DNA from 2 places in the Serratia ureilytica genome. Region 2 is predicted to be linked to the other one. Evidence: riboswitches for the same ligand, from Rfam matches in the RefSeq annotation. Region 2 holds a riboswitch; the other holds the start of a gene.

Region 1 (15,597 bases), 1.3 Mb from region 2:
TGTATCGCGCCAAATCGCAGGGGCGTAATCGGGTGGAGTCGTTCAACGTGGTGAACGGCAACAGCGTTGAGCATATCCTGTTCCGCTAACCGTTTTCAGCCTTGCCTGGGCTCGAAGCGGGTTTCGCAATTAGGGCAAATCAGTATCACGTCTTGCAGCATTGCCGCGCATTTTTGCCGGGTAACATAGCCGCATTTAGGGCAGACGATTTGGGTGGAGCGGTTGATAAAACCTTTAACGCTGCTGGAATCGGACATATCAATAGCCTGTGTCAGGTGAAAACTCACGCTAACACAGGCGACGACACATTTCGTTGGTTATTTTCTGTACGCAGAGGCTTACAGGCTTTTCAGCGCCTTGATGGTCTCATCCATGTCGATCTCGTGCTCGGAGAAGGTATGGGTGGTGTTCTGGAAGGTGGTGATGGTCAGCATGCGCAGCGTTTGCATGGCCTGCGCCTGGTCTTCGGACTGCGGGCGAATGCGGTTCATCAGCAGGCCGACTGACAGCACGGTGTTCTCTTTATCCACGTCGGCTTTGACCGGCACTTCCTTGGTGAAGGTATTGAAAGACTTGATGCTGGTGATCTTGATTCTTTCATTGGCGATAATGATGTATTTGCTGGGCGCCAACACTTTGACCGCATAAGCCGACGGGCCTTTGGTGTTGTTGGTCGGTTCGAAGGTCACCGCCGCGTTTTTCTTAATCAGCTCCGGGTTTTGCACTTTAATCACGTGAAAATAACGATTTTCTCCGTTCTCGTCGGTAATAAAGCCGAAGCCTTTGTCTTCAAAAAAAGTCGTTATCTTGCCGTTCATCGCTATTCTCACAAAAAGGTTCAATACAGCGCTTATGATAGCGCGGAATGCCTTGCAGCGACAGATTGCGCGGGCGGCATTTAGTCATGCGATAACGGCATTTAGCGGCTTCCCAGCGACATGCTATGTTCATGCTGACTTTATTCAATGCGCAAAAAGGAATAGCGATGGGCATCAAACGTCTCAATCACGCCGTGCTGTACGTCAGCGACGTGCGGCAGAGCGCCGACTTTTATCATCAGGTATTGGGCTTCAAGCTGAAGCCGTCCGACAGCCCCGATCGGGCGGTATTTACCCAGGCCGCCGACTCGGACAACGATCACGATTTGGCGTTGTTCAGCAAGAACCTGGGCCAGCAGCGCGCCGGGGTGTTTCGCGCCAACGGCGAGCCGCCGGCGGAGCATGAGCCGCCGGCCGGGCTGTATCATCTGGCCTGGGAAGTGGACAGCCTGGAAGAGCTGGAGCGCATTCGCCATCAGCTGGCCGAACGCGGCATTCTCGGGTTGGAAGAGGATCACGGCGTGCACAAAAGCATTTATGGTCACGACCCGGACGGGCTGCTGTTTGAGGTGACCTGGTTTATTCCCCCGGCGTTGCTGACCGAAGAGGACAAAAACCAGCAGGGGATCCGCCCGTTGGATTTCGCCGCCGAGAAGCGGCGTTTCGCCGGCCTCTAACCTGCTCCTGCGCGGGGCGCATCGGCGCCCCGACGCTCACAGTACTTTGTTGAGGAAGTTGACGGTGCGCGGGTGCTGCGGCTGAGCCAGCACCTGTCTGGCATCGCCCTGCTCGACGATCTGCCCGTCGACCATAAACACCACCCGATCCGCCGCTTCGCGCGCAAAGCCGATTTCATGCGTCACCACCACCAGCGTGACGCCCAGATCCGCCAACCCTTTAATCACGTCCAGCACTTCGCCGACCAGCTCGGGATCGAGCGCGGAGGTCGGCTCATCGAACAGGATCACCTTCGGGTTCAGAGCCAGCGCGCGCGCGATGGCGATGCGCTGCTGTTGGCCGCCGGAGAGGTGGCGCGGGTAGGCGTCCGCCTTGTGGCGCAGCCCGACCGTATCCAGCAGCTCATAGGCCACCGCTTTCGCCCGTTCGCGGGAGTGGATCTTGTGCACCACCGGCGCTTCGATGATGTTTTCCAGCACCGTCAGATGCGGGAACAGGTTGAAGTTTTGGAACACGTAGCCGACGTTGATGCGCTGCCGGAGGATGGCCTTTTCCTTCAGCTCGTACAGCCGGTTGCCCTTGCGGCGATAGCCGACGTAGTCGCCGTCAATGCGGATAAAGCCCTCGTCGACGCGCTCCAGATGGTTGATCGCCCGCAGCAGCGTCGATTTTCCGGAGCCGGAAGGCCCGAGGATCACGGTCACGGTGCCCGGCTGCAGCGTCAGGCTGACGTCGTCCAACGCCTTGTGTTTGCCGAAGAATTTGCTGACGTTGCTGATTTCGATCAGGCCGCGCGCCGGCACCGGGGTGAGGTTGCGTGCCGGCTGTTCGGGCAAGGCGTAATAATCAATGGCTTCAGACATGCGGGTCTCCTAACGTTTTAGCCAGCCGGCCAGTTTCTGCCAGGGCGTCGGCGGCAGTTCGCGCACCGCACCCCGGGCGAAATAGCGTTCGATGTAGTATTGGATCACCGACAGGGCGGTGGTGATGAACAGATACCAGACGGTGGCCACCATCAGCAGCGGTATCACCTGCTGGGTGCGGTTATAGATCACCTGGATGGTGTAAAACAGCTCCGGCAGCGCCAGCACATAAACGATTGAGGTGCCTTTCGCCAGACTGATGATCTCGTTGAATCCGGTCGGAATAATGGATCGCAGCGCCTGCGGCAGAATGATGCGGAAGGTGCGGCGATAGCCCGGCAGGCCCAGCGCCGCCGCCGCTTCGTGCTGGCCGTAATCCACGCCCAGGATGCCGCCGCGGATGATCTCGGCGGTATAGGCGGACTGCACCAGCGTCAGACCCAGCACCGCCACGGCGAACTGGCCGAGGATATCGATGGTCGGGTAGCTGGCGAACACCACCGAGGTAAAGGGAATGCCCAGCGAGATGGCATCGTACAGATAGGAAAAGTTATACAGGATGATCAGCACCAGGATCAGCGGCAGCGAGCGAAACAGCCAGATATACCCCCAGGCCAGCGACGCCAGCAGGTAAGAACGCGACAGCCGCGCCAGGGCCAGCAGGGTGCCGAACAGAATGCTGAACAGCGTGCCGAGCAGCGTCAGCAGCAGGGTCTGTCCCAGCCCCGCCAGCACCGCCGGGGCGAAGAACCACTCGGCGAACACGCCCCATTCCCAGCGCGCGTTGCCCGCCACCGATTGCACGATGGCGGCCAGAATAAACAGCGAAAACAGCGCGCCGATCAGCCGCAGCGGATAGCGGGCGGGCACCACTTTCAAGACTTCTTGTTTGGACATGTCATGTCTCCTGATACAGATAAAGGGGCCTTAGGCGATTTTCCTTTCCGACGCGCAACAACAGGCGTCTTCTGCAATCAGGCTTTTGCGGAACGGCAGGCGGCCATCGTAGGGCGGGCGGCTGTAAACCTCGCTGTCGACGGTGGGATCGAACTGCGGCTGATAACCGTTGCTCAGGTACAGGCCCACCGCTTCGGGCTGGCGAAAGCCGGTGGTCAGATAGAGTCGGCGATAACCCTGCGCCAGCGCCAGCGTTTCCAACTGCTGCAACACCCGTTGCGCCAGGCCCTGGCGGCGCAGATCGCCCCGCGTCCAGATACGCTTCAGCTCGGCGGTTTGCCCGTCATAGCGCTTGAAGGCACCCATGGCGATCGGCGTACCGGCGCGCAGCAGCACGATGAAGGCGCCCTGCGGCGGCGCGTACAGGTCCAGCGGTTCCGGTTCCTGGTCACCAAAATAGTCGCCGTAGCGCTGACGATATTCGCCGAACAGCCCCTCGATCACCGGGGCGATCAGCGGATCGGTCGGCAGCGTCTGAATGAAAGTGTCTTGCGTCATCGCGCGCTCCTAATCGCCCAGACCGGGCGGGTTGATTTCCGACTGCGCAAGGCGTTCGACGCTCTCGCCCCAGCGGTTGAGCACCTGATCGTACTGTCCGCCGCGGATCGCGCCGTTCAGCGCTTCATTCACCGCCTGCACCAGCCCGTTGCCTTTACGGGTGGTGACGGCGATGTGCGCCGCCTTGGGCCAACCGCCTTCCACCGTGCCCGCCAGCCGGGTACGGCCATTCAGCGCCGCTTTATAGGCGCCCAGCACGTTGGGCCCGAAATAGGCGTCGGCCCGGCCGGACTGGATCGCCAGCGTGGCGGCCGCATCGTCGGTCACGTAGATCGGCTGGAAGGGTTTGAGCCCCTGCTGCCGATTCTGCTTGTCCCATGCCAGCAAGATGGCTTCCTGGTTGGTGCCGGAGCCGACGATGATCTTTAATCCGGCGATATCGGCAGGCTGTTTGATCGTCGCTATCTTGCCGCCGGTTTTGACATAAAAGCCGAGCGAGTCGATGCGATAGGTAGCGAAGTCGAAGCGGGTTTTGCGCTCTTTGGTGACGGTGACGTTGGTGATGGCCGCGTCATACTTGCCGGAAACCACCCCCAGCGGCCAGTCTTCCCACGAGGTTTGCACTACGTTCAGTTCCAGCCCCAGGCTGTCGGCCACCAACTGCGCGATATCCACTTCGCTGCCGATAAGCCGCCGGTTGTCGGCGGCGAACAGCGCCAGCGGCGGCGTGTTGAGCGCGGCGATCGCGACGGTGAACCGGCCCGGCTTCACGAAGCGGAAATCGGCCGGCAGCTTGGCGATCGCCTGCGGGTTTTTCGGCGCATGGATAGGGGTTTCATTGGCCTGCAAATCGATGCCGGTGCCCGCCTGCGCGGCGCCGGTCAGGCTCAGCAAGGCCGCCACGAGAGCGGCGGTAACGGTTTTCTGCATAGCGGGTATCCCTGAAAACGATCTTATTATTGGGTGAATCTGTTCAACGGACGTTTCAGGCCCAGGTGCTCGCGCAGCGTATCGCCGTGGTACGCCTGGCGGAACAGGCCGCGCCGTTGCAGGACGGGCACCACCCGATCGACGAAGTGCCCGAAGGCGTTGGGCGTACCGCCGCTGATGATGAAGCCGTCGGCGGCTTCGCCGTCGAACCAGCGTTGCAGGCCGTCCGCCACCGCTTCCGGCGTGCCGCTGAACACCGGGCGCGGCGAGGCGGCCTCCAGCGCCACCTGGCGCAGCGTGAGGTTACGCTCGCGGGCGTTGCGCTTGATGGCGTCGGTGGTGCTGCGGAAGCTGTTTTGCCCCAGATCGCCGATGTCCGGGAAGGGCGCGTCCAACGGATGGCGGGAAAAGTCGTAATGTTCGAAGTAGCGGCCCAGGTAGTTGAGGGCGTTCTCGATGCTGACCAGACGGGCGGTCTCTTGGTACTGGCGCTCGACGTCCGCATCGTCGTCGCCGACGATCACGCTCACGCCCTGGAAGATGCGCAGGTCGTCCGGTTCGCGCCCCTGTTCCACCAGCTGCCGCTTCACGTCCTGGTAGAAATCCTGCGCCTGCTCCAGCGTGTCGTGATGGGTGAAGATCGCATCGGCGTGCTTGGCCGCCAGCCGTTTGCCGTCTTCGGAGGCGCCGGCCTGGAACAGGATCGGGCGGCCCTGCGGCGTGCGGCCGATGTTCAACGGCCCCTGCACCGAGAAGAACTCCCCCTGATGATTGAGGGTGTGCAGTTTCCCGGCGCGGAAAAATTCGCCGCTGGCCTTATTGCGCACGAAGGCATCGTCCTCCCAGGAGTCCCACAGTCCTTTGGCGACGTCGAGAAACTCGCCGGCGATGCGGTAACGCAGGCTGTGCTCCGGGTGTTCGGCGCGCGAGAAGTTTTTGGCCGAACCTTCCAGCGGCGACGTCACCACGTTCCAGCCCGCGCGGCCGTTGCTCAGGTGATCGAGGCTGGCGAACTGGCGGGCGACGGTGAACGGATCGCTGTAGGATGTGGAGAGCGTGCCCACCAGGCCAATTTTGTCGGTGGCGGCGGACAGCGCGGCCAATAAGGTCAACGGCTCGAAACGGTTAAGAAAATGCGGAATGGACTTTTCGTTGATATATAAGCCATCGGCGACGAAGACGAAATCGAATTTCCCTTGTTCGGCTTTTTTCGCCGAGGCGATATTAAATTCGAGGTTGATGCTGGCGTCGGCGGTGGCGTCCGGGTGGCGCCAGGCGGACATATTTCCCGATGCGCCGTGCAGAATGGCGCCCAGCCGTAATTGCCGTTGATTATTCGCGTTGTCGCTCATCGTGATTATCCTGTCATGCGCCGAAAGGCGCGCGGTGTCTGATGCGTCCACTATTGATGAGCGCTGGCGGGATGTAAAACAACAAAACAGCATATTCAAATGTTGAAAACTGCAAATATCACGGCGAGCGAAAATAATAATCCCCGGCGCGGCATCAGCGGCGTCGGGGAAATACTATTTCACGTTATTCAGGCGTTGCTGAGGGCTTTTTTCGCTGCGGGGGTTAATTGCTGCAGCGTGCGCTCCGCCAGCAGCGAAAAATAGTGGGCGGCAGGAAAGAGGGCGCGCTCATCGGGATTGAAACGCGGATGGTGCAGGCCGAATTCGCTGGCGGAGCCGATGCTGACGAACGCGCCCGGCACGTGATGCAGATACAGCGCGAAATCCTCGCCGCCCATCTGCAGCTCCGCCTCTTCGACCCGGTAGCCGGCCTCGGCGGCGACGGTTTTGCTGAACGCCGCCCAATGGGCGTCGTTGATCACCGCCGGCGGCCCCGGCTGCCAGTGGAGTTCGGCCTGCGCGCCGAGCGCGGCGGCAACGCCGTCGATCACCTGGCGAATTTTATCCGGCACCTGGCGGCGCACCGCATCGCTGTGGGTGCGCACCGTGCCTTCCAGCTCGACGGTTTGCGGCAGCACGTTCCAGGTATTGCCGCCTTCGATGCGCGTCACGCTCACCACCAGCGATTCCAGCGAGCTGAAGCTGCGGCTGGGCAGCGTTTGCAGCGCGCCGACGATCTGGCTGGCGGTGACGATGGTATCGACACCCTGTTCCGGTTTGGCGGCGTGGGCGCCTTTGCCGGTGATGCGGATCTGGAAGCGATCGACGTTGGCGTAGAACGGCCCGGCGCGGGTTGCGAAGGTGCCGGTGGGCAGCTCCGGCGCATTGTGCAGGCCAAATATCGCCGCGACGTTATCCAGCGCGCCGGCGTCGATCAGGTGCCGGGCGCCGTTGAAGGTCTCTTCCGCCGGCTGGAAGAAGATGCGCACCGTGCCCGCCAGTTCGGCTTCACGCGCTTTGAGCAGGTGTGCGGCGCCGAGCATTACCGAGGTGTGAAAGTCGTGCCCGCAGGCGTGCATCACGCCGCTGTTTTGCGAGCTGAAGGGCACGTCGGCGATTTCGTCGATCGGCAGGGCGTCGATGTCGCCGCGCAGCGCGATGATCGGCCCCTGGCCGCTGCCGATCTCCGCCACGACGCCGGTTTTCAGCGCCAACGGCAGAAGGCGAATGCCCGCCTCTTGCAGCCAGCGGGTCAGGCGGGCGGTGGTGGCGAATTCGTGATTGGAAAGCTCCGGGTTTTGGTGCAGTTCACGCCGATAGGCGATGATCTTGTCTGCCAACTGGCTGGTCATAGGCTTGGCTCACAGTGGGAAATAAACCCTAACCCTAGTGCAGGGGCCGCCGAAGCAAAAAGACCATCTGGTTATATTTCATAGCGATTGTGTTTGCACGGCGCGTCAACGATGGGGGAAAGGGGCAGGTTTAGGCGTTCGCGCGTTGTTCGCCGGCGCAGGGAGAGGATTGACCTGGAACGGTAACTTACTGCAACCGGTGTCATTCATTTACACCGGACAACACGGATTTTTTCACTCTTTATCGGATTTCTGTGATCGCGGTGGTGGACAAAATCCTGCCTGCTTGCTGTACTGTAATCGACACAGGTTTTGTGTCTTTCATTCACGTTAAAGGTAAGTTTGATGTCTAAGATTAAAGGTAGCGTTAAGTGGTTTAATGAATCCAAGGGCTTCGGTTTCATTACTCCGGAAGATGGTAGCAAGGACGTTTTCGTTCACTTCTCTGCCATCGTTAGCAACGGTTTCAAAACGCTTGCTGAAGGCCAGCGTGTAGAATTTGAAATCACGAACGGTGCCAAAGGCCCATCTGCCGCTAACGTTACTGCTATCTAAGCTGCGTAGCTGAATTTCTTAAAACCCGCTCATTGAGCGGGTTTTTTATTGGGCGCGTTATGCGTCGCTGCGGCGGGCCAACAGGCTGAACAGCAGGATGGCGATGGCGTAGCAGCCGACGATGGTCAGCGCCATCGACAGAGCCGAGGTGCCGCCCAGCCCGGTGAGCGGCACGGCGCAGGCGCCGAGCGCGAACATGCACACGCCGATCAAGGCCGACGCGCTGCCGGCTTTGTCCCCCTGGCTTTGCATCGCCAGCGACGAGGCGGTCGGGCCGACGATGCCGATCACCGCCACCGAGAAGAACAGCGGCACCAGCAACACGACCAGCGGCGCATGCAGCGCGGCGGCCAACAGCAGCAACAGCGATGCGACGGCCGCCAGCGTTAACCCGCCCCTCAATACCCGGCGTTCCCCCCAACGTGAACTGAGACGGCTGGCCAGCTGCGCCGCAATGATCAGCCCGACGCCGTTAATGGCGAAGCACAGGCTGAACATCTGCGGGCTGAGGCCGTAGATCTGCTGCAAGACGAAAGGCGAAGCGCCGATATAGGCGAACATGCCGGCCATTACGAAGCCCTGCGTCAGGCACAGGCCCATGAAATAGCGCTGGGTCAGCAACCCGCCGAGCGACATCAGCATCGCCAGAATGCCGCCCTGGCTGCGGCGCTCGACCGGCAGGGATTCGCGCAGCTTCAGCGCCGACAGGCTGAACAGCAGCACGGCGATGGCCGCCAGCACGCCGAAGATGCCGCGCCAGTTCATCACCTGCAGCATGACGCCGCCCAGCACCGGCGCGACGATCGGCGCCAGGCCGTTAACCAGCATCAGCAGGGCGAAGAAACGGGTCAGCTCGTGGCCGGCGTACAGATCGCGAGCAATGGCGCGGGAAATCACCGCCCCGCCGGCGCCGGCGATGCCCTGGAGCAGGCGGGCGATCAGCAGTTGGTCAATGGTGGGCGCCAGCGCGCACCACAGCGAAGCGCCGAGCAGCAGGATCAGCGACAGCAGCAGCGGGCGCATACGGCCCAGTTTGTCGCTGTAAGGGCCAAAAATCAGCTGGCCGACGCCCAGGCCGAGCAGCCCGGCGGTCAGGCTGAGCTGCGCGGCGGCGGTGGAGGTATTCAGCTCGCCCGCCATTTCCGGCAGGGCGGGCAGATAGAGATCGGTGCACAGCGGCCCCAGCGCGGCCAACAGGCCAAGCACGACGGCGTACACCAGACGTTGTCTGGCTAAGTGTTTGGTCATGGGAGATTAAGATTTCCTGAACAGGTGAGAAATGGCCTGCTGATACAGATCGCGCAGCAGGGACGCATCGGCTTTTTGCGTGGTAAGGATACGGTAACCGGTGCCTTCGCTCATGACGGCGATAAACTCCACCCGCGCGGCGATCTCTTCCGCGCTGAAATCGGGATACAGCCGCTGCAGGTTGTGGCACACGTGGCGAAACAGCCGCGCCTCCGCATCGCTGAGCAGTTTGGCCACCACCGGGTTGCGCGTGGCCTCGGCGGTCACTTCCAGCATCAGCATGTGATCGGTTTCGCTCTCGCCCGGTTGCTGAAACAGCGTGCGCGCCGCCAGCGTGCCGGCGATCAGGTTGATGTGATCGCCAAGGTTTTCCAGGCGCTGCATCTTGCTGGTGATGATGCGATTGACGATCTCTTCGATAATCGCGTCTTTATTGGCGAAATAGCGATAGATTTGCCCGACGCTGAGCTGCGAGCCCTGGGCAATCTCCGCCATGCTGGCGGCATGGAAGCCGTGGCGGCGGAAGCTGGTTTTCGCCGCTTCGACGATCTGATCGCGGCGCGCCTGCACTTTGGCCTGTTTACTGTCGTTGGGGGAGAGCATCTGCCCGATCCTTTGCTGCGCGTGAGCCGGGTTCACAATTTTGGGTGTGAACGTTCATTCTCAATTGTAGTGTAACGGATGGGGAGGACGCAAGATGAACGCGCGTTGCGGGGAAAAGGTGTTTAGGCGAACAGGTAGGCGTTGATAAAGGCGGCGACGATCAGCACGCACAGCGCAACGGCGATCGCTTCGGCGGTGGTTTTCGGCAGGCTAAACATAGCGATTTCTCATCCAGTCAGGAGTTCTGGATGAGATTATGCGCATGCAAGATTAAGGAAACATTAAGGGCTTAGCGCCCGTTGACCCACATCACCAGCATGAAGGCCAGCAGCGTCATCGCCAGCGAGCCGGCCAGGTTAAGCAGCATGTTGGCCAATGCCCAGCCGAAGCGGCCGTCCTGCATCAGATACACCACCTCCAGCGAAAAGGTGGAGAAGGTGGTCAGGCCGCCGCAGAAGCCGGTGGTGATCAGCAGTTTCCAGGTGGGATCCAGGTGTGTCATGCGGGTGAAAATCGCCATCGCCAGACCGATGATAAAACCGCCGATCAGATTGACCATCAGCGTCCCTAGCGGAATGTGGGCGTTCAGCGGATTCATTTTCATGCTTACCGCCCAGCGCAAAACGCTGCCGACGCCGCCGCCGATAAAGACGGCCAGTAAAGAACTCAACATGGGGCAACTCCCTTTCAAACAGAGAAATTCACGGGCTCGGAAAGGGACAGGCGTAACGCTACGCGCCTCTCTCCGAGAGGTTACGTAGACATCATCAGCCTGTGAAGGCGGTTAGGGAGGAATGTCATCTCCAGCGTGCCGCACGGCCTTTTTCACCGTACCCGATGGATGTTACACCTAACGCCGTCTATTTTGTAGTATCGACCCCCTGCGAGGTAAAACCGATGGAAATCAGAGCGGCGCGTCTGGGCGACCGGCATGCTATCGCCGAATTGATGACGGTGTTGGGCTATCCTGGCACCGAGGCGTTTCTGACGCAGCGCATGCAGCAACTGTTGGCGCACCCGGACGAGGCGCTGCTGGTGGCGGCGGACGGGGCGCAGGTGCTGGGCGTGTTGTCGCTGCATTTCCTGCCGCAGCTGGCGTTGGCCGGCGACATTGGCCGCATCAGCTATTTTTGCGTCGACGATCGGGCGCGCGGCGCGGCGGTTGTTGGCGGAGGGAGAGGCGCTGGCGCACCGTCGCGGCTGCGATCGGTTGGAGGTTCATTGCCACAGTCGCCGCGAGCGGGCCCATGCGTTTTACCTGCGTGAAGGCTTTGTTGAAGCGCCGAAGTATTTTGCCAAGTTATTAAGTCAGTAAGTTACTCCCCTGGCGGCACTGCCGTTTCCAGCCGGTTGCGGCCGTTTTGCTTCGCCCGATAGAGCGCGCTGTCGGCCGCTTTCAGCCAGTCCAGATAGCCGCCCAACGCGGGGTGGTAGTTGGCGATGCCGGCGCTGATCTGCAGCCGCAGCTGCGGCGCCTCTTTGAAGCTGACCGCATCCAGCCGCTGCTGGATGCGTCGCAGGACGATTTCCGCCTGCTCGGCGTTGGTGTTCGGCAGCACCGCGCCAAACTCGTCGCCGCCGTAGCGCCCGACGATATCCACGTTACGCAAGCCGATCAGCAGCTCTTCCGCCAGCGCCGCCAGGGCCTCATCCCCCAAAGCATGGCCGAAGGTGTCGTTGATGGTTTTGAAGCGGTCGATATCCATCAGGATCAGCGTGGCCTTATCCTGGTAGCGACGGCAGCTGTCGAACTGACGATGCAGCAGATGCTCCCAGTGGCGACGGTTGTATAAGCCGGTCAGCCCATCGCGGGTGCTGATGCGCTGCAGCTCCTGTTTCTTTTCCGCCAGCCGCTTGGCGGTGCGGTAAGTCACCAGCCCGAGCAGCGTCGGGTAAAGGTAGATCATCGGCAGGCACAGATAGACCTGCAACGGCGTGCTGTACGGGTGAAACGGGAAGCCGAGCAGCGCGGCGGTGAACGCCGCCGTGGCCAGTTGCATGGCCAATCCTTTTACAAACAGCGTTTTGCCGGCTGAAGCGATGTTATTCATGCTCATCATCGACAGGATGACGATGGCGGGCAGCGCGTTGAACGCCATCATCGCCGCCCAGAAGCCGCCGAAAGCGGAGTCGATCAACAGGTTGCGAATTTCGGCTTTGAACGGATCTTTGGCGCGGCGGGCCAGGCGGTAGGCGAGATGCGGCCAGAGAAAGCCGTGAAAGGCCAGCAATAGCCAGACCGCCGCGGGCGGAGCCAGGGGGTAGAGCGCGGCGCAGACGCAGATAAAGCCGAGCCCCAGACCGACGGCGCGGGGCAGGTAGGTGCGTTTGGCGAAGCTGAGGCCGGATTTTCGGGCATCGAAAATGGGTGGGGCAATATACATCCGGCATCTCCCTGATGAGTATCATGGCAGCGTATCATGCGGGTGATAAACTAAGAATAGTCTGGGATTCACGTCCAGAGGCCCTGTGGCATTACTGCGACCGATCTCACTCTGTTACATGTTGCGGTTGTGCGAGCCGAAGGAAAGTCGCTAAATATTCGCAGGCAAGGTCAGTTTTTCTCGCTGTTCACGCAGCGCTCTATGATAAGAAGGTGAGTATGGAAGGTATCAGCATTACCAAACTTCTGGTGATTGCGGTGTTGGTGATTTTACTGTTCGGCACCAGCAAACTGCGTACGCTCGGCGCCGATCTTGGCGCGGCGCTGAAAGGCTTTAAAAAAGCCGTGGGCGATGACAGCACGCCGCCGGCCGCCGGCAACAACGCCGCCGAAAGCCAGTCCGCTCAGCAGAGCGTCGAAAAGAAAGACGTTTAACCCCGTCTGACTGCGCGCAATAAAAAACGGATGCCTTGCGGACATCCGTTTTTTGGCGTTTCCGCCGTCTATAGCGTAACAAACTATTACGCGTTATTTCACTTCCATCCCTTTGGCCTGCAGATCGGCGTGGTAAGACGAACGCACGAACGGGCCGCAGGCGGCGTGGGTGAAGCCCATCGCCATCGCTTCTTCTTTCATCTCGTCAAACTCGGCAGGGCTGACGTAGCGCTGCACCGGCAGGTGGTGACGGCTCGGCTGCAGGTACTGACCCAGCGTCAGCATGGTCACGCCGTGGCGACGCAGATCGCGCATCACTTCAATGATTTCCGCGTTGGTTTCGCCCAGGCCGACCATCAGGCCGGATTTGGTCGGGATATCCGGGTGCGCTTCTTTAAAGCGCTCCAGCAGCTTCAGCGACCATTCGTAGTTGGCGCCCGGACGCACCTGGCGGTAGACGCGCGGCACGTTTTCCAGGTTGTGGTTGAATACGTCCGGCGGCGTGGCGGTGAGGATCTCCAGCGCGCGGTCCATACGGCCGCGGAAGTCCGGCACCAGCGTTTCAATTTTGATGTTCGGGCTTTTGGCGCGGATGGCGGAGATGCAGTCGGCAAAGTGCTGAGCGCCGCCGTCGCGCAGATCGTCGCGGTCAACCGAGGTGATCACCACGTAACGCAGCGCCATGTCGGCGATGGTTTGCGCCAGCTTTTCCGGCTCGTTGGCGTCCGGCGCGATCGGGCGGCCGTGGGCCACGTCGCAGAACGGGCAGCGGCGGGTGCAGATGGCGCCGAGGATCATAAAGGTGGCGGTACCGTGGTTGAAACACTCGGACAGGTTAGGGCACGAGGCTTCCTCACAGACGGAGTGCAGGCCGTTCTTGCGCATCGCGGCTTTGATGCCCTGAATGCGCGTTGAGTCGGCAGGCAGTTTGATCTTCATCCACTCGGGTTTACGCAACAGCTCCTGCCGTTCGGTGACCACCGTTTTGACCGGGATCAGCGCCATTTTGTCAGCATCGCGGTATTTGACGCCGCGTTCCATCTGAATTGGTTTACTCATAATCGTGCAGGTTCCAGTTACGAAGCTCGACCGTCTGGTAGCCGAGTAAATGAACAAATTCCTGTACCAGGATTGGGTGTATGTCTTCAATGCCAACGCCGGGCGCCAGCGCGCTGACCTGCGTCATCTGCATACCGGCGTAACCGCAAGGGTTGATGCGTTGGAAGGGGCTGAGATCCATTGCCACATTCAGGGCCAGGCCGTGGAATGAGCTGCCTTTGCGGATCCGCAAACCCAACGAACAGATTTTCTGCTCCCCCACGTACACGCCGGGCGCATCCGGACGGGCGCGCGATGCGAGGCGGAAGTGGGCGAGAGTGTTGATAACCGTATCTTCTATCGCCGTGACCAACTGACGTACGCCGACCTTGTTGCGTTTCAGATCGACCATCACGTACATCACCTGCTGACCCGGCCCGTGGTAGGTCACCTGGCCGCCGCGATCGCTCTGGACAACCGGGATGTCGCCGGGCATCAGCACGTGTTCGGCTTTGCCGGCCTGACCCTGGGTGAACACCGGGTGATGCTGCACCAGCCACAGCTCGTCCGGCGTGGTCTCGGTACGACTGTCGGTGAAGTTATGCATGGCTTGGGATACAGGCGCGTAGGGCTGCAACCCCAGCTGACGCAAAATGATCTTGTCTGGTTGCAAAAGAGTCATCGTCAGGTTACAGAAGTGGTAAAGCCATTATACCGGGCGCTCCGGCCTGCGACCAGCCTTTCGCTGACCAAAAATGCGCAACCCGGGAAGACGCTGCGCCATCCCGGGTTGATAAGCAGGGGTTTATGCTGGAATTACAGCACCATGCGAACAATTTCAATGTTGCCCAACTCTTCGTACAGGGTTTCGACCTGCTCGATGTGAGTGGCGTTGATGGTGATGGAGACGGAGTGGTAGTTGCCTTTGCTGCTTGGCTTGACCTGCGGGTTGTAATCGCCCGGCGCATGGCGCTGCACCACTTCAACCACCTGGTCAACCAGCTCAGGCTGCGCCAGGCCCATTACCTTGTAGGTAAACGAGCAAGGGAATTCGAGCAGTTCGTTCAGTTTAGTTTTTTGCATGTGCGTGCGCTCCAGAGTGCTAGCTAATCTATAAAGTATAACTCCCGCCGGGGCGGGAGTTAGTGTTATTCACTATATGGGGACGATTTCGCCCGTTTCAACCGTTAACCGAACCAGTGGTGGAACATCAGTTTGATGTAGTCCACGATGCGGCTGAAGAAGCCGCCTTCTTTCACTTCGTTCATCACCACCAGCGGACGCTGGTCGATGGTTTTGCCGTCCAGCTGGAAGTTGATGCTGCCCACCACCTGGTTTTTCGCCAGCGGCGCGTGAATTTCCGGCGTGTTCAGCACGTAGCTGGCCTTCAGGTCTTTCATGCGGCCGCGCGGAATGGTCAGGTAGACGTCTTTGTCCACGCCCAGCTCAACGCGGTCGGCATCGCCGAACCAGACCGGCTCGGAGGCGAACTCTTTACCGACTTTCAGCGGCGCCACGGTTTCGAAGAAGCGGAAGCCCCAGGTCAGCAGTTTCTTGCTTTCGGCTTCACGGCCTTTGTAGGTGCGGCCGCCCATCACGGCGGAGATCAGGCGCATTTGGCCTTCGGTCGCCGAAGCCACCAGGTTGTAACCCGCCGCGTCGGTATGGCCGGTTTTGATGCCGTCGACGTTCAGGCTGTTATCCCACAGCAGACCGTTGCGGTTCATCTGGCGGATATTGTTGAAGGTGAACTCTTTTTCTTTGTAGATCGCGTATTCTTCCGGCACGTCGCGGATCAGCGCCTGGCCGATCAGCGCCATGTCGCGCGCCGAGCTGTATTGGCCCTGCGCATCCAGGCCGTGCACCGTCTGGAAGTGGGTATTCTGC
Region 2 (15,597 bases):
ACGGCCCGGGTGGCTGAGCTGCATCCATACCTGCGCGCCTTCCTGGCGCGAGGCCGCCGCCCAGGTTTTGAACGCCTCGAGCGGCGTATCCTGTTCCAGCACCACGCCGCCGGGGCCGGTCATGGCGCGTCCGTCGATCATCACGTTGCCGGTGATGATGAGGCCGGCGCCGCCGATACCCCAGTGGCGATACAGACGCCATAGTGCGGGGCCGGGCAGTTGGCCTTCATCGGCCAGATTTTCTTCCAACGCGGCTTTGGCCAAACGGTTGGGTAAGCGGCTGCCGTTGGGCAGAATCAGCGGGGTAAACATCGGGTACGTTCCTGTCGCAGGGGGAATGGCGCTATACTAGGTTTAAAGTTAACTTTAAGGTCAATAGGGCATGAAAATCGGAGAGTTGGCGGAACGCGCCGGCATGGCCGCCTCGGCGATACGTTACTACGAACAGCAGGGTCTGCTGCCCAAAGCGGTGCGCGGCGTTAACGGATATCGGGTGTATAGCGAAAGCGCGTTGGAGCGGCTGCACCTGATCCAAATCGGCCAGAATCTGGGGTTCTCGCTGCAGGCGATCCGCGGGGTATTGGCGCTGCAGGGCAGCGCCTATCAGGATGGGTTGATGCAAGGCGTCGACAGCCGGCTGGCGGAAATCGAACGGATGATGGCGACGCTGAACGAGCAGCGTGAGACGTTGATGGCGACGCGGCGTATTCTGTTGGAATCCGGCGTGGCGGGATTATGCCGCGCAAAAAATGAAAAACAGGCCGGTGCGTGGCCGGCCTGCAAAGATTAACGGTGTTTAAAGGCGGCGCGTCCGGCATATACCGCCGCGCTGCCCAATTGGTCTTCGATGCGCATCAGCTGATTGTATTTTTCGATCCGCTCGCCGCGGCACGGCGCGCCGGTTTTCACATGGCCGGCTCGCATCGCAACCGTCATATCGGCGATAAAGCTGTCGACGGTTTCGCCGCTGCGGTGTGAGATAAAGGCGCCCCAGCCATTTGCCTGGCAAAGCTGCACGGCGGCGAAAGTTTCGCTCAGCGTGCCAATCTGGTTCAGCTTGATCAGCGCCGCATTGGCCAATCTTTCATCAATCCCGCGCTGGATGTATTTCACGTTGGTGACGAACAGATCGTCACCGACCAGTTCCACCTGATCGCCCAGGGCGTCGCTGAGAATGCGCCAGCCCGCCCAGTCGTCCTCGGCCAAACCGTCTTCAATCAGCACGATGGGAAAATCTTGCACCAGCCGCTGGTAATAGGCCGTCATCTGTTCGGCATCCAGCTCAGCGTTTTCGCTGCGCAGGCGGTATTTGCCGTTGGCATAGAATTCACTCGAGGCCGGGTCCATGCAAATGGCGATATCGTCTCCCGGTTGATAACCGGCTTTCTCTATCGCCTGCACGATCAGCTCCAGCGGTTGCCGGTTCGAGGCAACCGCCGGCGCGAAACCACCTTCGTCGCCGACGCCGACCGACAGGCCTTTTTCCAACAGGATTTGGCGCAGCGCCTGATAAACTTCACTGCCCCAGCGCACGGCCTCGCGCAGCGACGGCGCGCCCAGCGGCGCTATCATAAACTCCTGAAAGTCCGCGCCTTGCCAGCGGGCATGCACGCCGCCGTTGATGATATTCATGCAGGGCACCGGCAGCAGGTTGGCGCCGATACCGCCCAGATAACGATACAGCGGCAGCTGCGACAATTTCGCCGCGAGGCGGGCGGCCGCCAAAGAAACGCCAAGCAGGGCGTTGGCTCCCAATCGGCTCTTGTTCTCGCTGCCGTCCAGCGCGATCAGCCGGCGGTCTATCTCCTCTTGTTGGCGCACATCCACCCCGCGCAGCGCCTCGTTGATCGCCGTTTTGACGCTGTGCACCGCCTCCAATACGCCTTTGCCGCCGTAACGGTGCGGATCGCCGTCGCGGTGTTCCACTGCCTCGCGCGAACCGGTGCTGGCGCCGGAGGGAACCGAAGCCCGTGCTACGACGCCCGCCGCAGTCATTTCAACTTCGACGGTGGGATTGCCGCGCGAATCTAGGATCTCTCTGGCGGTTACGTTTTCAATTTCATAGCTCATGGATGATCACCTCATTCTAGGGAGTAGGCACGTGCTTTATCAGCACGTCGATCGACAAATGGTTAACGAACTCGAAGCCGAAGGAGGCAAAGACGCCGAATGGTCGGTTCTGATGGCCAAGCAGCAACAGATCGACGCCTTCACGGGCAATCAGGGTTTCAACGTCTTTGAAGCGATGGATGCTGACCATTGCGCGCACCTCCAGGGGGATTGAGCAGTCTTCCACCAGGCGGCTGAGCATGGCTTTGGCGGCGATCTCCTCGCTGGACTGGCGATCTTTGGTTTGTGCATCGCTGAGGTAGTCCAGCTCGGCATAGTCGGCGCTGATGTGCGCCACGGTAATGCGCGTATTCATCTGCTGATTGAGGCGTTCGGCGTGGCGCAACAGCAGCCGGCCGTCGCGTTCATCCTGCACCAGCAGTAAAGCATGTTGATAGAGCGGCATGACTTATCTCCCTGCGTTAGCAATCTGTAGGGTTAACCACGGTAAAACCTCTTTTTTCCGGCTCGTCATGCCGGGCAGCGACACCTGCCGAATGGCCAGCACCCGGTTCGACGAGAAATACAGGGTAGAGCGGTGGCGGGTGATATCGGTAACCAGCAGCGCGGCCATCTCCAGCCCGGCCTCCTGCTTAGCCTGCTCGAGCGCCTGTTGCAGCGCGGGCAACAGCGGATCGATATCGCTCATAGCCCGCACTTCTATCTGCGACAGCAGCAGCGAGACGCTATGGATGCGGTAATTCTTGGCGTCACGGTGCAGCAACTGCGGGGCGGATTGCCTCGAAAGATCGGTTTTGGCGGCAAGCAATCCGGCGGTGAAGGCGTCATAGTCAACGTGAGAGATTGCGCATAACCGCGCGACCGCCACCCGATCCTGTTCGGTGGTGGTCGGTGCGCTCAGCGCAACGGTATCGCTCAAAATCGCGCCCAGCAGCAGCGTGGCCTGGGCGGAAGAAAGCGGCATCGGCGTATCTGACGTCAGTATGGACAGGATCACGGTGGCGCAACAGCCAACGGCGCGGATCCAGACATCGGGCGGGTTGCGGGTGATCAAGGTGCCCAGCCGGTGATGATCGATAACGCCGACCACATCGCTGTCGGGCAATGAGGCCGGCCCTTGTTCGACGTCGGTAAAATCCACCAGCCAGACTTTGCGGTCACGGAGATCGTCTGTCAGCAGCGCAGGCGCCTGTACGCCGGCGGCGGCCAGTATGTAGCGGGTTTCCGGCGTCAATTCGCCAAGGCGGAAAGCGACGGCCGGTTTGCCGAGGTGATTGAGCCAGTCCGCGACCACCAGCGCGCTGCAGATACTGTCGCTGTCGGGATTTTTATGGCCGAAAACGTACAGCGGCATTTCCCGCACGGCGAGATCAGGCTGGGACGGAAAAGGGGTAATACGTGAGATTTCATTCATAGCGACTCCTGACATACCTGCCTAAAAAATAAAGCGAAGTTGTATATCAGGCGTCATCATCCGGTTCGAGCGAACGCGGCGGTTGGGAAAGGTGGAACACCATCACCTTGTGAACGACTGTAGCGCAGCGCGGTGGCAAACGCAACGCCCGGCAAAGCTGGCGAGAATGCATAATCGGATTGATACTGAGTGAGTCTATGATGGACAAGGATATTTGCCGCTAACCGACGGATAGGCTGAACGGAATCACGCCGGCCGGCTGCATCGGATCCGTGGGTGTCACAATGGGAGTCAACATGCTCGAGCCATGCTTCCCCGAAAACGAAGCCGAACGCCTGTCGGTATTGGATTCGCTGAACGTGCTTGATTCGAACTCAGTAGAAAAGCTGGATCGCATCACGCGGCTGGCTGCGAAATATTTCGGCGTCACCATTGCGCTGGTGTCACTGATCGACCGCGATCGTCAATGGTTTTTATCACGTTATGGCCTGGATGTCCGGGAAACGCCGCGCAACATCTCGTTCTGCGGCCATGCCATCCTGCAACGCGAAGCGCTGGTGGTGCCCGATACCGCGCAGGATCCGCGCTTTTTCGATAACCCACTGGTGGTCGGTGGCCCGCGCATCGGCTTCTACGTCGGGCAACAGCTGCTGTCCCTCGACGGGTTGCCGCTCGGCACGCTATGCATTATCGACAGCCACCCGCAGTCGTTTCCTCAAGATAAACTGGCCGACCTGCGTGACTTCGCCGCGGTGGTGGAAGAGTATCTGCAGAGCATCGAACGCAACGTCTATACCGAAAACCTGAAATCCGATCTGCAGCGCACGGAGGCGTTATTCGAACAGACTTTCTCTCAGGCGGCGGTGGGCATGGCGCTGGTTTCGCTGCAGGGGTATTGGCTGCGGGTCAATCCGCGCATCTGTGAAATGCTGCAATACTCCGAGCGCGAGCTGATGGATCGCACCTTTCAGGACATTACCTATCCGCTCGATCTCAACACCGATCTGGAAAAACTGCAGCAGTTGCTGAGAAACGAGATCGACACCTACTCGCTGGAGAAACGCTATTTCCGCGCCGATGGCACGATCGTATGGGTGGAACTGACGGTGGCGCTGAATCGGCTGCCGAACGGCAAGCCGGATCATTTCATCTCGGTCATCGTCGATATCAGCGAGCGCAAGGCGGCGGAGGCCGACCTGTATGCCTTGCAGCATGAGCTGGAAGAACGCGTCGAAATTCGTACGCATGAGCTTAACGTGGTGGTCAAACAGCTTAACGAAGAGATAGAAACCCGGGTGCTCGCCGAATCTCAGCTCAGTGCGGAAAAAGAACGCCTGCGCGCCATTACCGACAATATGCCGGCGTTAATCAGCCAGATCGACGCCAATGAACGCTACCTGTTCGCCAATAGCGCCTATAAGACCTGGTTTGGTCTGGAAGAGGCTAGCCTGCAGGGCATGACGGTGCGCGAGTTCATGGGGGAAAGCGTGTATCAGATGGCCCGGCCGATGATCGCGCGGGCTTTGGCGGGCGAAATGGTCAGCTTCGAAAACGAATTGCAGACCCAGCAGGGGCTGCTGATGATCCATACCACGCTGGTGCCGTGCGAGGCTCAGGGCTTTTACATTCTCTCCATGGATATCACCGAGTTGAAGCGGCTGCAGCAACGATTGGAATATGACGCCACGCACGACATGCTGACCGGGTTGACCAACCGACGCGCATTTCTGCGCCGGTTGTCGGGCACGTTGCAAGTCTGCTGTCATCAGCGGCAGATGGCCCTGTTGTTCATCGATCTCGATGGTTTTAAGGGCATGAACGACAGTTACGGCCATGACTTTGGCGATCTGATCCTGAAGACGTTCGCCAAATTGCTCAGCGCTTGCGCCGGCGAGCGCCATAGCGTCTCGCGTCTGGCCGGTGACGAATTCACGGTGATCCTGTGGCCGCTGACAGCGCCGCGGCCTGAGGTCAGCGCGTTTTGCGAAAAGGTGTTGGCGGAGCTGGCCGGTATTTCGCAGATCGGTCAGCAGAAGGTCTGCCTGTCCGCCAGCATTGGCGCCGCTATCTCTGCGAGTGGGGACGTGACGCCGGAAATGCTGCTGGCCAGCGCCGACGGCGCGATGTATCAGGCGAAATCCGCCGGCAAAGGCACTTACGCCATCTGTGAGCTATGAGCCAATGTTTACGACATCTCAGTAAGAACGAAGACGAGCGCCTGGCGGCCATCGATGCGCTGGCGGGGTTGGGCGCCGGCCATGACGACGCGATCCATCAGGTGCTGACGATCACCTGCAAGATGTTACAGGCCGAGGGCTGCCTCATTTACCTGCACGGAACGCGCAAGATTTGGATCCGCGAGCACATTGACGTCGGGTTCGAGGAGATCGAATGCGTGAAGCGGGGATCGCGTTTCCCATCTCGATCAACGTGACGGCCGGCAATCTGGCCGAGCGGCACTTTGCGGCGCGGTTGAATGAAGCCATCACCCGGCGCGGGCTGCAGGCGGGGGACATTGAGATAGAGTGCCTGGAGTCGCAACGCATTCAGGAAAGCAGCGCGGCGTTGGCCTGTCTGCATGCGCTCAAGGCCAACGGGCATCGCATCGCGCTGGATGATTTCGGCGCCGGCTACAGCAATTTAAACTATCTGCGCCATATCCCCGCCGACGTCGTCAAACTGGACACCTCCCTGATAAGACTGCTGAAGAGCGATGCGGAAAGCCGCATCATCGTGCAAAGCATCATCGATATGCTGCATAAACTCAACTATGAAGTCTTGGCGGAAGGGGTGGAAGACCTGGAGTCGCTCCACTACCTGACCGAGTATCGGTGCGATGTCGTACAGGGCTTCTATTTTTCACCGGCGGTGACGTTGGAAAAGCTGTGCGCGCTCGTCGACATTCACGGGCAGCAGCGGCGAAATGCCTGAGGCAGCGCCGCTCATGGCGCGCCAACCGGAAATCGCCGGCGATTCTCACCCAGGCGCAGGCCATGACTGTCCGTCAATGTCGTCACCCGGTCAGGCCTGGTAAGTGCGCAGCCAGGCGGCGAATGTTCTCACGACGTCATCGTCCCGGTCGCGCAGCAGCAGAGAATAGACGCCGGTTCGGATGGTCAGCGTCGGGAAAGGCGACACCAGTCGGCCTGACGACAGGTGTTTGGCGCAGAACAAATAAGGCACAACGGCCAGCCCCAGGCCGTCTTCGGCCGCCTGAATGGCGGCGAAGGTATGATCGAGCGTGAGCGGCGGCGGCGAAGCGTCCAGCGCCGTCGGATAAGCATTCAGCCAGCTGCGCCACAAATCTTCCCGGGCGCGGATGCGGATGGCGGTATGCTCGCCAAGCGTGTCCGGCGCAATGACCGGTCTGGCGTGCAAATAGCTCTGGCTGCAGACCAGCAGGCTGTCTTCCTGCAGGAAAGGGAGCGCTTTCAGCCCGGAGAAGTGCGCGGGATCGCGCCGGATCGCCACGTCAAACGGCGTATTGCGATCGACGGCGCCGATGCCGGTGGTGATATCAATCGCGACCCCCGGATGACGCTCATTGAATGCCGCCAGCTTCGGCATCAGCCAGTGCATGGTGAACGTCGGCAGGCTGTGCACCACCAGCCGCTGCTGGCCGGCGCTCGCTTTCAGCGCGCTCTCCGCAGCAAACAGTTCGCCGATGACCCGGGACGCAGTGCGGGAAAAGTTCTCACCGGCCTGCGTCAGCCGCACGGATTTGTGTCCGCGATAAAACAGCGTGATCCCCAGCTGTGCTTCGAGACTGCGAATATGGCGGCTGACCGCGCCGGTGGTGAGAAACAGCTCATCCGCAGCGGCGCTGAAGCTGCCGAGACGGGCGGCGGCTTCGAAAGCGGACAGGTGCGGCAGGGAGTGGATTTTTTTCATAGGTTGAGTCTAGCTCAACCAAATGGGGGAAGAAAGATCGTTTGTCAGCCTTTGATTTTGCTCACTATGATGAGGCATCTCCTTCTGATTGCTGAGTTTATGATGCGGATCTTTTGGCTATCGGTCATGCGTGTTAATGGCGTTATTCTCCCCCTGCGGTTGGCAGGGAGGCGGCGCTGAAATGCGGGCTTTTTATCTGCTTTGCGTGAGCCGGGCGGGTCTGTGTCTGGGCACCATGATGTTCGCCGGCGCGCTGCCGACCATCAGGAGCGAGTGGCAGCTCGACGCCGCTTCGGCCGGCACAGTGCAGACGGTGTTCAGCCTGACCAACGCCCTGGCGTTGCTGGTGGCCTCCTGGTGGTGTGATTCGTTGGGCGCCCGCCGGGTTTATCTGCTGTTCTCCTGGCTGGGCGCCGCTGCGTTGATGCTGTTCGCCGTATTTGCCCATTCTTATCTCAGCGCGTTGGTGTTGATGGCCTTCGTCGGTTTGACGCAGGGCGGGGCTTATACGCCGGCGCTGCTGTTGGCGATGGGGATGAACGGTCCGGCGCGGCGCGGTTATGCCATCGGCATGGTGCTGGCGGCCAGTTCGTTGGGGTATTTTCTGTCGGTTTTCATCGCCGGTTGGAGCGCCATGCGCTGGGGCGCCGGCGTGGCGTTTTCTCTGTGCGCCGCCGGTGCGTTACTGGGAGCGCTGGCGGGATCGTTGGCCCTGGTCGGTTATCGGGAACCGCAGCCGCGCACGCTGGAGAGGAGGACGAAACGTGAGAGCTATGCTATCACCTATGCGACCCTGCTGTTGCTGATCGGGTATATCGCCCACAGCTGGGAACTGCTCGGCAACTGGGCCTGGGCGCCCAGCCTGGTCAGCGAGGCGTTGAGCGGTTTCTCTCTGGATCCGCTCAGCGCCGGATTGATCGTCGCGGCGGTGATCCACCTGGCCGGCATGATCGCCACGCTGATTGTCGGCACCGTTTCCGACTATTTCAATCGCGCGTCGGTGCTGATGTTTATGGGCGCCGCCGGCGCGTTGGGTTCGCTGCTGATGGGAGGGTCGGCGAACTGGGGGCCGGGCTGGACGCTGCTGCTCGTCAGCATCGGCAGTTTCTTTATTCTCGGCGACTCCGGCGTGCTGTCGGCCGCGATGGCGGACAACGTACCGCCGCAACAGCTCGGCAGCGTGATGGGCTGGCGATCGTTGCTGGGGTTCGGCATCGGTTCGTTCGCCCCTTTCTCCTTTGGCGTGGTGATGGATACCACCCACAGTTGGGGCGCGTCTTATGCCGTATTGGCCTGCGGCGGCGGGGTAGCCTGTCTGGCGGCCTGCTTGCTTTGGCGACAACATTTGAAATGAGGTACGGACATCATTAAATGAATGGAACATCATCACGCATTGTTATCGTGGGCGCCGGGATTGTCGGGGCATCGATCGCCTATCATCTCGCGCGTCAGGGGCAGCGCGTTATCGTCGTTGAGCAGGCGCATCCCGCGGCGGGGGCCACAGGCAGCTCGTTCGGCTGGATCAGCGAAGGCGTGCCAGAGGGCGCTCCCGATGCGTTTCTGCGGCGCGAGATCGTGGCTGACTGGGTGCGGCTGACGCAGGAGATCCCGGAATTGTGGGTGAATTGGTCCGGCGCGCTCAGCTATGGTCAGGCGCCGGCGACGCAAAACCCCGACAATCGGCGTCTGTCCTCCGCCGAGGTGATGGCGCTGGAGCCGGCGCTCGGGCTGCCCGATAGCCAGGCCTATTTTGCGGCGCGCGATGGCGCGGTCGATCCGCAAGAAGTGACACAGCGGCTGCTCGAACGGGTAGGCGCGTTGGGCGGAGAGTTGCTTCTGGGACGTGCGGTCAGCGGATTTCTGCGCGAGGCCGGTGGTCAGATAACCGGCATCGTTACCGAGGAGGGCGCGATCGCCGCCGAACGGGTAGTGCTCGCCTGCGGTACGGGGATCTCGGCGCTGCTGGACGGCAGCGAATTCTTGTTGCCGATCGAGGCGTCGCCGGCAATTTTGTTGCGCTATCACGCGGCGGCGCAGGCGGTGAACACGCTGATTGCGGGCGACGACATCGAAGCGCGTCATGCGCAAAATGGCGATCTGCTCGCGGCGGAGGATTATCCTGCGGGCGGCGATGTCAAACGCGTGGAAGAGGACGCGCGATCGGCGATTCAAAACCGCCTGCACGGCTCGGCGCCATTGCAACTGCAGGCGTGTTCGGTGGGGCTGCGCCCCAGGCCGCGCGACGGTTATCCCATCCTCGGGCCGCTGGGCGCCACCTGTCTCTATGTGGCGGTGATGCATCCGGCCGTGATGTGCGCTCCGACGTTGGGTCGGCTGGTCAGCGACGAGCTGTTGCACGGCGTTAATCCCGCCATTCCTCACGGTTACCGCCCGGCGCGATTTATTGATGATGGGGGTGAAGGGGGGGATATCATCGCGATTGCCGGTCGGTTCGCGCTGGATACCGCGCAGCCGCCGCTCAGTCTTTATCCCTATGCGCCGGTTTATAAGATAGGGGAGCACGTCCTGAAGCGCACCCGTCCGACGTCGGGCGAAGCCCAGGCGCTGGCGGCGTATCTCACCGCGTTGCATCGTCAGGGCGTTGACGTCGTGGCGCCGACGGCCTGTCCGCAAGAGATAGCGGGCAGTATGTGGGTGGTTTATCCCTTTGTGGCGGGAGAAAAATATGCGGGCCGCGATGAGCAGATTATCGCGGCGGGCAGGCTGTTGGGAAGGATCCACGCGTTATCTTCGGCAGACAATAACGCCGGGCTGGCGGTTTATGACGAGTATGCACTGACTGAAGACGATATCTCGGCGGATCTGGACGAGATCGCCAGTCATGCGGCAAGCCAGGGGCTGACGCTCGACATCGAGGCGCTAAAAACGCGTATGCTGCAGATTGCCGGGCGGCAGACGGCGCTTAGCGCACGGGGTCTCCCTTGCGTGGAAACGCCCTATGACTTTAAAGCCGATAATCTGATTTATGTCGCGCAGGATAGGCCAGTGCTGATCGACCCCGACAACGCGCTGTTTTTGCCGCGCGTGTTCGATCTGGCGCTGGTCCTGCTGCTGTTCCACAACGCACTGGACTCGGCGCCCGACCGCGTGTTCACCGTACGGGAATGGCGGCTGTTTTTGACGGGGTACGGTGAGTCTGTCGCGTTGACGGCCGGCGAAGTGCAAAGCTGGCATCAGGCGGTAGAGCATCTGTTTCTCGACGAAGTCCTGTGGCTGATGGCGGACTTTGCCGATGGCTGGCGCGATCCTCGGCAAACGGCGCTGTTCTTCTCTCTGATCGGGCTGCTGGATAATCTTTCCGACTACGGATTAACACCGTAATGCGCTCAACGTTGCAGTGGTTTTTTGCGCCGTTGGCGAGGCTCTTATATATTTATTAGCATGCCTGAGGCAGGTTAGGCATGAAGCGGTGGCCGTACAGGCCGCTGCAAGCACGACAGTTAATCCGTTCGCCAAGAGGCTGCGAGACGGTGCTTTCGGTAGGGACAGCCGCCAAACGTTTTTACGGCGACCGAAGGCGGAGCAGCTACTCACAGGTCACGAGGACACTTACCATGCATAAGAGAACACTGGCGTCACTGCATTACGAAAACATGCCTTACGATGGGGTGCGCTTTCATATTTTGAAACGGGAGACGCCGGGCCATACGGCGTTGCTGAAGTTGGATGCGGGCAGCCGACAACCGGCGCGTTTTCATCCGGGATGGGTGAAACTGATGGTGCTGAGCGGTGAACTGAAGGTTGACGATCAGACGCTGCAACCTCATGAGATGTTAATCATTCCTGCCAATACCGCCTATACGGTAGAGGCCATAACGGAAGTGATTTGTCTGGCGATTTCCGAGCTGGACGGCGCCGAACTGGCCCGTTGACGTATTGACAAGAAGGGATAGCGGAGAGCCTAGGCGCTCTCCCTATCCCTTCAGCATTGAGCCGCCCCCCAGGCTAAGCTACCTGCTGACTAGGCATAAACCTCCTGATTCAATCCACCGCGCTTTCCCTTTCCATCACTTTCGGCCTCCGTCGCCCCCGCAACGTTGCCGCCATTGTGCAGCGCATGCACAATGTCATCGCCCCGTTACCACGCAGAACGATGAAATGTGGGTGTCATAGTGAGTTTATTCGCATAAGGCCCCTGGTGTGGCTTGCGAGAACGTCACTATATGGAGGATCATGCGGCCTCTCTATCAAATAAAAGACATTCGCGTTATCAAAAGGGACAAACGACCATGGGATTCGAAGTCGACAACGCCGAAACGAAACGCATCAACCTGAGCAGCCACGAGAATTCCTCGTTCGAGGTGACAGGGCTGGTGAAACACTATCCGGCAGGCTTTGTCGTTCCTTTCCACTCGCATAAACGTTGCCATTTGCTCTATTCGCAACAGGGAGTGATGGCGGTCGAGGCGGGCAGCGGGCGTTGGATCGTGCCGCCAACCACCGCAGTCTGGCTGCGGCCGGGCGTGGAGCATCAACTGGTCATGCAGAGCAATATCTGCGTTTACGGGATTTTTGTCGATGAATTCACCGCCGCGCGGTTGCCGTTGCGCGACGGCGTTTTGCAGGTGTCACCGCTGCTGCGGGAGCTGATCGCCCAACTGGCGACGCTGGCACCCGAGGGCGAGGAAACCAAACGCCACGCGCTGCTCAGAGCGCTGTTCCTCGAGGAACTGAGCCTGCAGCCACAGCTGGCGCTGCATCTCCCTTGGCCGATGGAAGCGAGAATGGCCGCCATTTGCCGGCAGTTGGTCATCACGCCGGCCGACGATCGCGGCATTGAGATCTGGGCGGATTCACTGTCGATCAGCGCGAAAACCTTCCAGCGTCACTTTACTCAACAAACCGGCATCACCTTTGGCCAGTGGAAACAGCGTCTGCGGCTGCTGTCGTCCATTCCGCTGCTGTTGGCCGGCCACTCCATCATACACGCCGCTTTCGAAAGCGGTTATGAGAGCCACAGCGCCTATTCGGTGGCGTTTAAAAAACTGTTTGGCGTTTCGCCTTCGCGCTTTACGCTATAGCCGTATTGCAGAGCGCGCTTCTCCTATAGATTGAAGCAACCTAATGACGTATAAAGCAAAGCAGTCAACCTCCGAGGCCGCTTCCCGTGATAAAAATTGTCGTGTACCTGATTATCGCCGTGACGATCGCCATTATTGCGGCAAGAGTCATCTTTCGTTTGCCGGATATTTCGCAGCGTCTGCCGCAGGCGGCCTTGCCGGCGGATCCTGCCGCGCTATTGCCGGCGCGGGCCGCCGAACAGATGGCGGCACACCCCGGCCTGAGCGGCGTGGTGCCGCTGGTCAGCGGCCACGATGCGTTCGCCAGCCGCCTGGCGTTGGCGCGGATGGCGGAAAGGTCGATCGATGCCCAGTACTATATCTGGCATAACGACACCTCCGGGCAGATCCTGCTGAAAACCCTGTATGACGCGGCCCAACGCGGCGTGCGTGTGCGGCTGCTGCTGGACGATAACGGCGTTGCCATGGATGAGACGCTGGCGGCGCTGAACGCGCAGAAAAACGTCGAGATCCGTCTGTTCAACCCGTCTACCGTACGTACGCCGAAGCTGGCCGGTTACGCCTTCGACTTTATGCGCATGAACCGGCGTATGCATAACAAGTCCTACATCGTCGACGGCGCCGTGGCGATCATCGGCGGCCGCAACATTGGCGATGAGTATTTCCAGGTCGGCGACGAGAACTATTTCCTCGATCTCGACGTGTTGAGCGTCGGCAGCGTGGTGGCGGAGACCGCCGATGTCTTCGATCGCTACTGGAACAGCGCCTCGGTATTCGGCGTTGAGCAAATTATCCGGGGCCAGGGCAACCTCTCGGCATTCCTGACGCAGGCTGCCGCAACCGAAACCAGCGAGCGCGCCCGTAAATTGGCGGTGCAGCTGGAAACCAGTGCGGTGCGCTTTCGTGATGGCGCCGTGCAGCCGGAATTCACCCAGGTAGAGCTGGTGGCCGACGATCCGGCGAAGGGATTGGGCAAAGCGTCGCGCGATCGCTTGATGGTGACGCAACTGGGCAAGATCATCGGCGGCGTCAGCCGGCAATTGGATCTGGTCTCCGCCTATTTCGTGCCGGGGCGGGAAGGGGCAACCTTCTTTGAATCGCTTGCCAAGCAGGGAAAATCCATCCGCGTACTGACCAACGCGATGAACACCACCGACGTGCTGGTGGTCCACGCCGGCTACGCCAAATACCGGCGTGAGCTGCTGCAGGCGGGCGTCGAGCTGTTCGAGCTGAAGCTGCGCGCCGGGCAACCGACGGGGCGCAAGGAACTCAAGCCGCTGGGGCTGTCCGGTGCGGCGCTGCATGCTAAAACCTTCGCCATCGATGACAAACGGGTGTTTATCGGCTCGTTCAATTTCGATCCGCGCTCGGCGCACCTGAACTGCGAAATGGGATTCTTGATCGATAGCCCGTCGCTGGCGGCCGACACCCGCCAACTGTTTGATGGCCCGCTCGAATACGCCGCCTATCGGCCGGTATTGACACCCGAAGGCAAAATGGTGTGGAAAGAAGCCTTCGAAGACGGCCACACCCAGGTGCACCAGCAAGAACCCGGCGCCGGCTGGGTAAAACGCATCGTTCTTACCGTGGCCGGCTGGCTGCCTATCGAGTGGATGCTGTAACGCCGGCGAAGGCCGTCGCCACCCGGTGTAACAGCCGTTGCAAGGGAACCTCGCCCGCGATGATTGCGATGAGGCGCGCATCCTCAAACAGGGCGAGGGAGGGCACGGACTTGATGCCGAACGCAGGGGCGACCGTCGGCGCCTGCGCGACGTCAATGCGGCCGAAGGCGATCTCGTTGGCGTGACGGTGCAACTGTTCGACGATCCCCTGCATATTCTGACAAGGGCGGCACCAGGAGGCGGAAAAGTAGAGGATGGCCCGCTGCCCCTCGGGTTTGTCTGCGTCATAGAGGAAACGGGTCACCTCATGGGGCTCTGCCAGGTTCGTGATCGTCATGGCAGGCTCCTGACGATCTCTATCCCCATCCAAATCATCGTGACGATTTGCGTGAAAAAGAAAGCGAAGCGCCAGGTGGCGACTTTCTCCGTCTGCTCGAAACCGATGTGAACCAGACTCTGCGCCATGCGCGCGCCGAGCAGGGCCAGAGACAAGATATTCAGCGTCGTGCTTTCCACCTGAAATACGGCTATCGCTACAACGAGGGCGGTATAAACCGGCAAATTTTCAATGCAGTTGCGATGCGCCGCAATGGCGCGCTGGTAGCCATCGCTGCCCTGCGGTTTGTTCGCTTGCCATTCGCTGACCGTGGCGCGGCCGGTTAAAATTCGGGACCAGCGATAAACACCGACGGTGCCGAATAGAATCAATAATGTCCAGCCGGCAAACGCCAGCAGTACCAGGGTTGGCATATTCATAACGCATTCTCACTTGTGTTGGGAAAGAGCCTGCGGCCTCAGGGAGAGCCGCTCGGCTTGAATATAAGGTTATATTAGAATTGTATAAATTAGCAATATCTAATTTAATAGATGCTAATGTAATGCTGTGCCGGCGCCTGAAAGCCGCTATAATGCGGCTGAATGATGACGGGGCCGTGATTGACCATGAATGCAAAAGCTAAGCAGGATCCCTTTTTGAATGAAGGGGCGATTGAAGCCGCCAGGCTGTTGAAAGCGATAGGCAACGAACACCGCTTGCTGGTGCTTTGCCTGCTATTGAAACACGATGAGATCGCCGTGGGGGAGTTACAACAGTTGGTGCCGCTCAGCCAATCGGCGCTGTCGCAGCACCTGGCGAAAATGCGCAATGAAGGTCTGGTAACGTACCGACGCGAAGCGCAAACCCTGTTTTACCGCATCGATGACCCAAACGTGGCGAAAGTGATCGCCACGCTCAGAGAGATTTACGCGCCGAAGTGAGGGGGCCGGCGATCGCCGCTTTGACGCCGGCGAAGTGCGTCGGGACTAGCGCACTTCTCGCGTTGCGGCCAACAAGGCTTGTAACGAAGGCGCTTCGACCAGATTCTCGATGCAGGCCATCAGTTTTCGCGCATTGAGGCGTAATCCCTCACTGGGTGATTGCGCACAGCAGTGAAGAAATTTCTCACGAATATCCTGCATGTCGGCCGGATTCTCCGGCCAGCCGCGGCCAAACTCGGCCTCGAGCCGCAGCGTATCACCCTGCTCCGGCGTGATGTGTAGTTCGAAGCGGTCAAACCTA

The links. A riboswitch is a leader RNA that binds a small molecule or an ion and turns the genes downstream of it on or off. The one in region 2 is predicted to bind fluoride.
Region 1: it holds a riboswitch for fluoride, as region 2 does, so the genes downstream of both, crcB (fluoride efflux transporter CrcB) here and J0X03_RS11865 (DHH family phosphoesterase) in region 2, are expected to answer to the same signal.

What each region holds. Positions count from the first base shown of each region.
Region 1 is NZ_CP071320.1:3,821,194-3,836,790, reverse strand. It holds gene J0X03_RS18135 (GGDEF domain-containing protein) at 1-89, shown strand, start outside; gene J0X03_RS24210 (YnfU family zinc-binding protein) at 96-257, opposite strand; gene J0X03_RS18130 (cold-shock protein) at 339-818, opposite strand; gene J0X03_RS18125 (VOC family protein) at 986-1,495, shown strand; gene J0X03_RS18120 (amino acid ABC transporter ATP-binding protein) at 1,532-2,359, opposite strand; gene J0X03_RS18115 (amino acid ABC transporter permease) at 2,369-3,256, opposite strand; gene J0X03_RS18110 (GNAT family N-acetyltransferase) at 3,287-3,814, opposite strand; gene J0X03_RS18105 (ABC transporter substrate-binding protein) at 3,824-4,744, opposite strand; gene J0X03_RS18100 (LLM class flavin-dependent oxidoreductase) at 4,771-6,096, opposite strand; gene J0X03_RS18095 (M20 peptidase aminoacylase family protein) at 6,285-7,448, opposite strand; gene cspE (transcription antiterminator/RNA stability regulator CspE) at 7,794-8,003, shown strand; gene J0X03_RS18085 (multidrug effflux MFS transporter) at 8,061-9,251, opposite strand; gene J0X03_RS18080 (TetR/AcrR family transcriptional regulator) at 9,258-9,854, opposite strand; gene crcB (fluoride efflux transporter CrcB) at 10,144-10,527, opposite strand; fluoride riboswitch at 10,606-10,668, opposite strand; partial or broken gene J0X03_RS18070 (N-acetyltransferase family protein) at 10,752-11,169, shown strand; gene J0X03_RS18065 (diguanylate cyclase) at 11,171-12,238, opposite strand; gene tatA (Sec-independent protein translocase subunit TatA) at 12,457-12,672, shown strand; gene lipA (lipoyl synthase) at 12,766-13,731, opposite strand; gene lipB (lipoyl(octanoyl) transferase LipB) at 13,724-14,392, opposite strand; gene ybeD (DUF493 family protein YbeD) at 14,527-14,793, opposite strand; gene dacA (D-alanyl-D-alanine carboxypeptidase DacA) at 14,898-15,597, opposite strand, start outside.
Region 2 is NZ_CP071320.1:2,548,389-2,563,985, reverse strand. It holds gene J0X03_RS11885 (NADH:flavin oxidoreductase/NADH oxidase family protein) at 1-312, opposite strand, end outside; gene J0X03_RS11880 (MerR family transcriptional regulator) at 383-790, shown strand; gene eno (phosphopyruvate hydratase) at 787-2,070, opposite strand; gene J0X03_RS11870 (adenine nucleotide alpha hydrolase family protein) at 2,087-2,515, opposite strand; gene J0X03_RS11865 (DHH family phosphoesterase) at 2,519-3,484, opposite strand; fluoride riboswitch at 3,525-3,600, opposite strand; gene J0X03_RS11860 (diguanylate cyclase domain-containing protein) at 3,781-5,661, shown strand; gene J0X03_RS11855 (hypothetical protein) at 5,658-5,918, shown strand; gene J0X03_RS11850 (EAL domain-containing protein) at 5,876-6,415, shown strand; gene J0X03_RS11845 (LysR substrate-binding domain-containing protein) at 6,506-7,375, opposite strand; gene J0X03_RS11840 (MFS transporter) at 7,557-8,729, shown strand; gene J0X03_RS11835 (FAD-dependent oxidoreductase) at 8,747-10,717, shown strand; gene J0X03_RS11830 (cupin domain-containing protein) at 10,951-11,268, shown strand; gene J0X03_RS11825 (AraC family transcriptional regulator) at 11,626-12,417, shown strand; gene J0X03_RS11820 (phospholipase D family protein) at 12,504-14,039, shown strand; gene J0X03_RS11815 (thioredoxin family protein) at 14,020-14,376, opposite strand; gene J0X03_RS11810 (MAPEG family protein) at 14,373-14,795, opposite strand; gene J0X03_RS11805 (ArsR/SmtB family transcription factor) at 14,982-15,296, shown strand; gene J0X03_RS11800 (MmgE/PrpD family protein) at 15,342-15,597, opposite strand, start outside.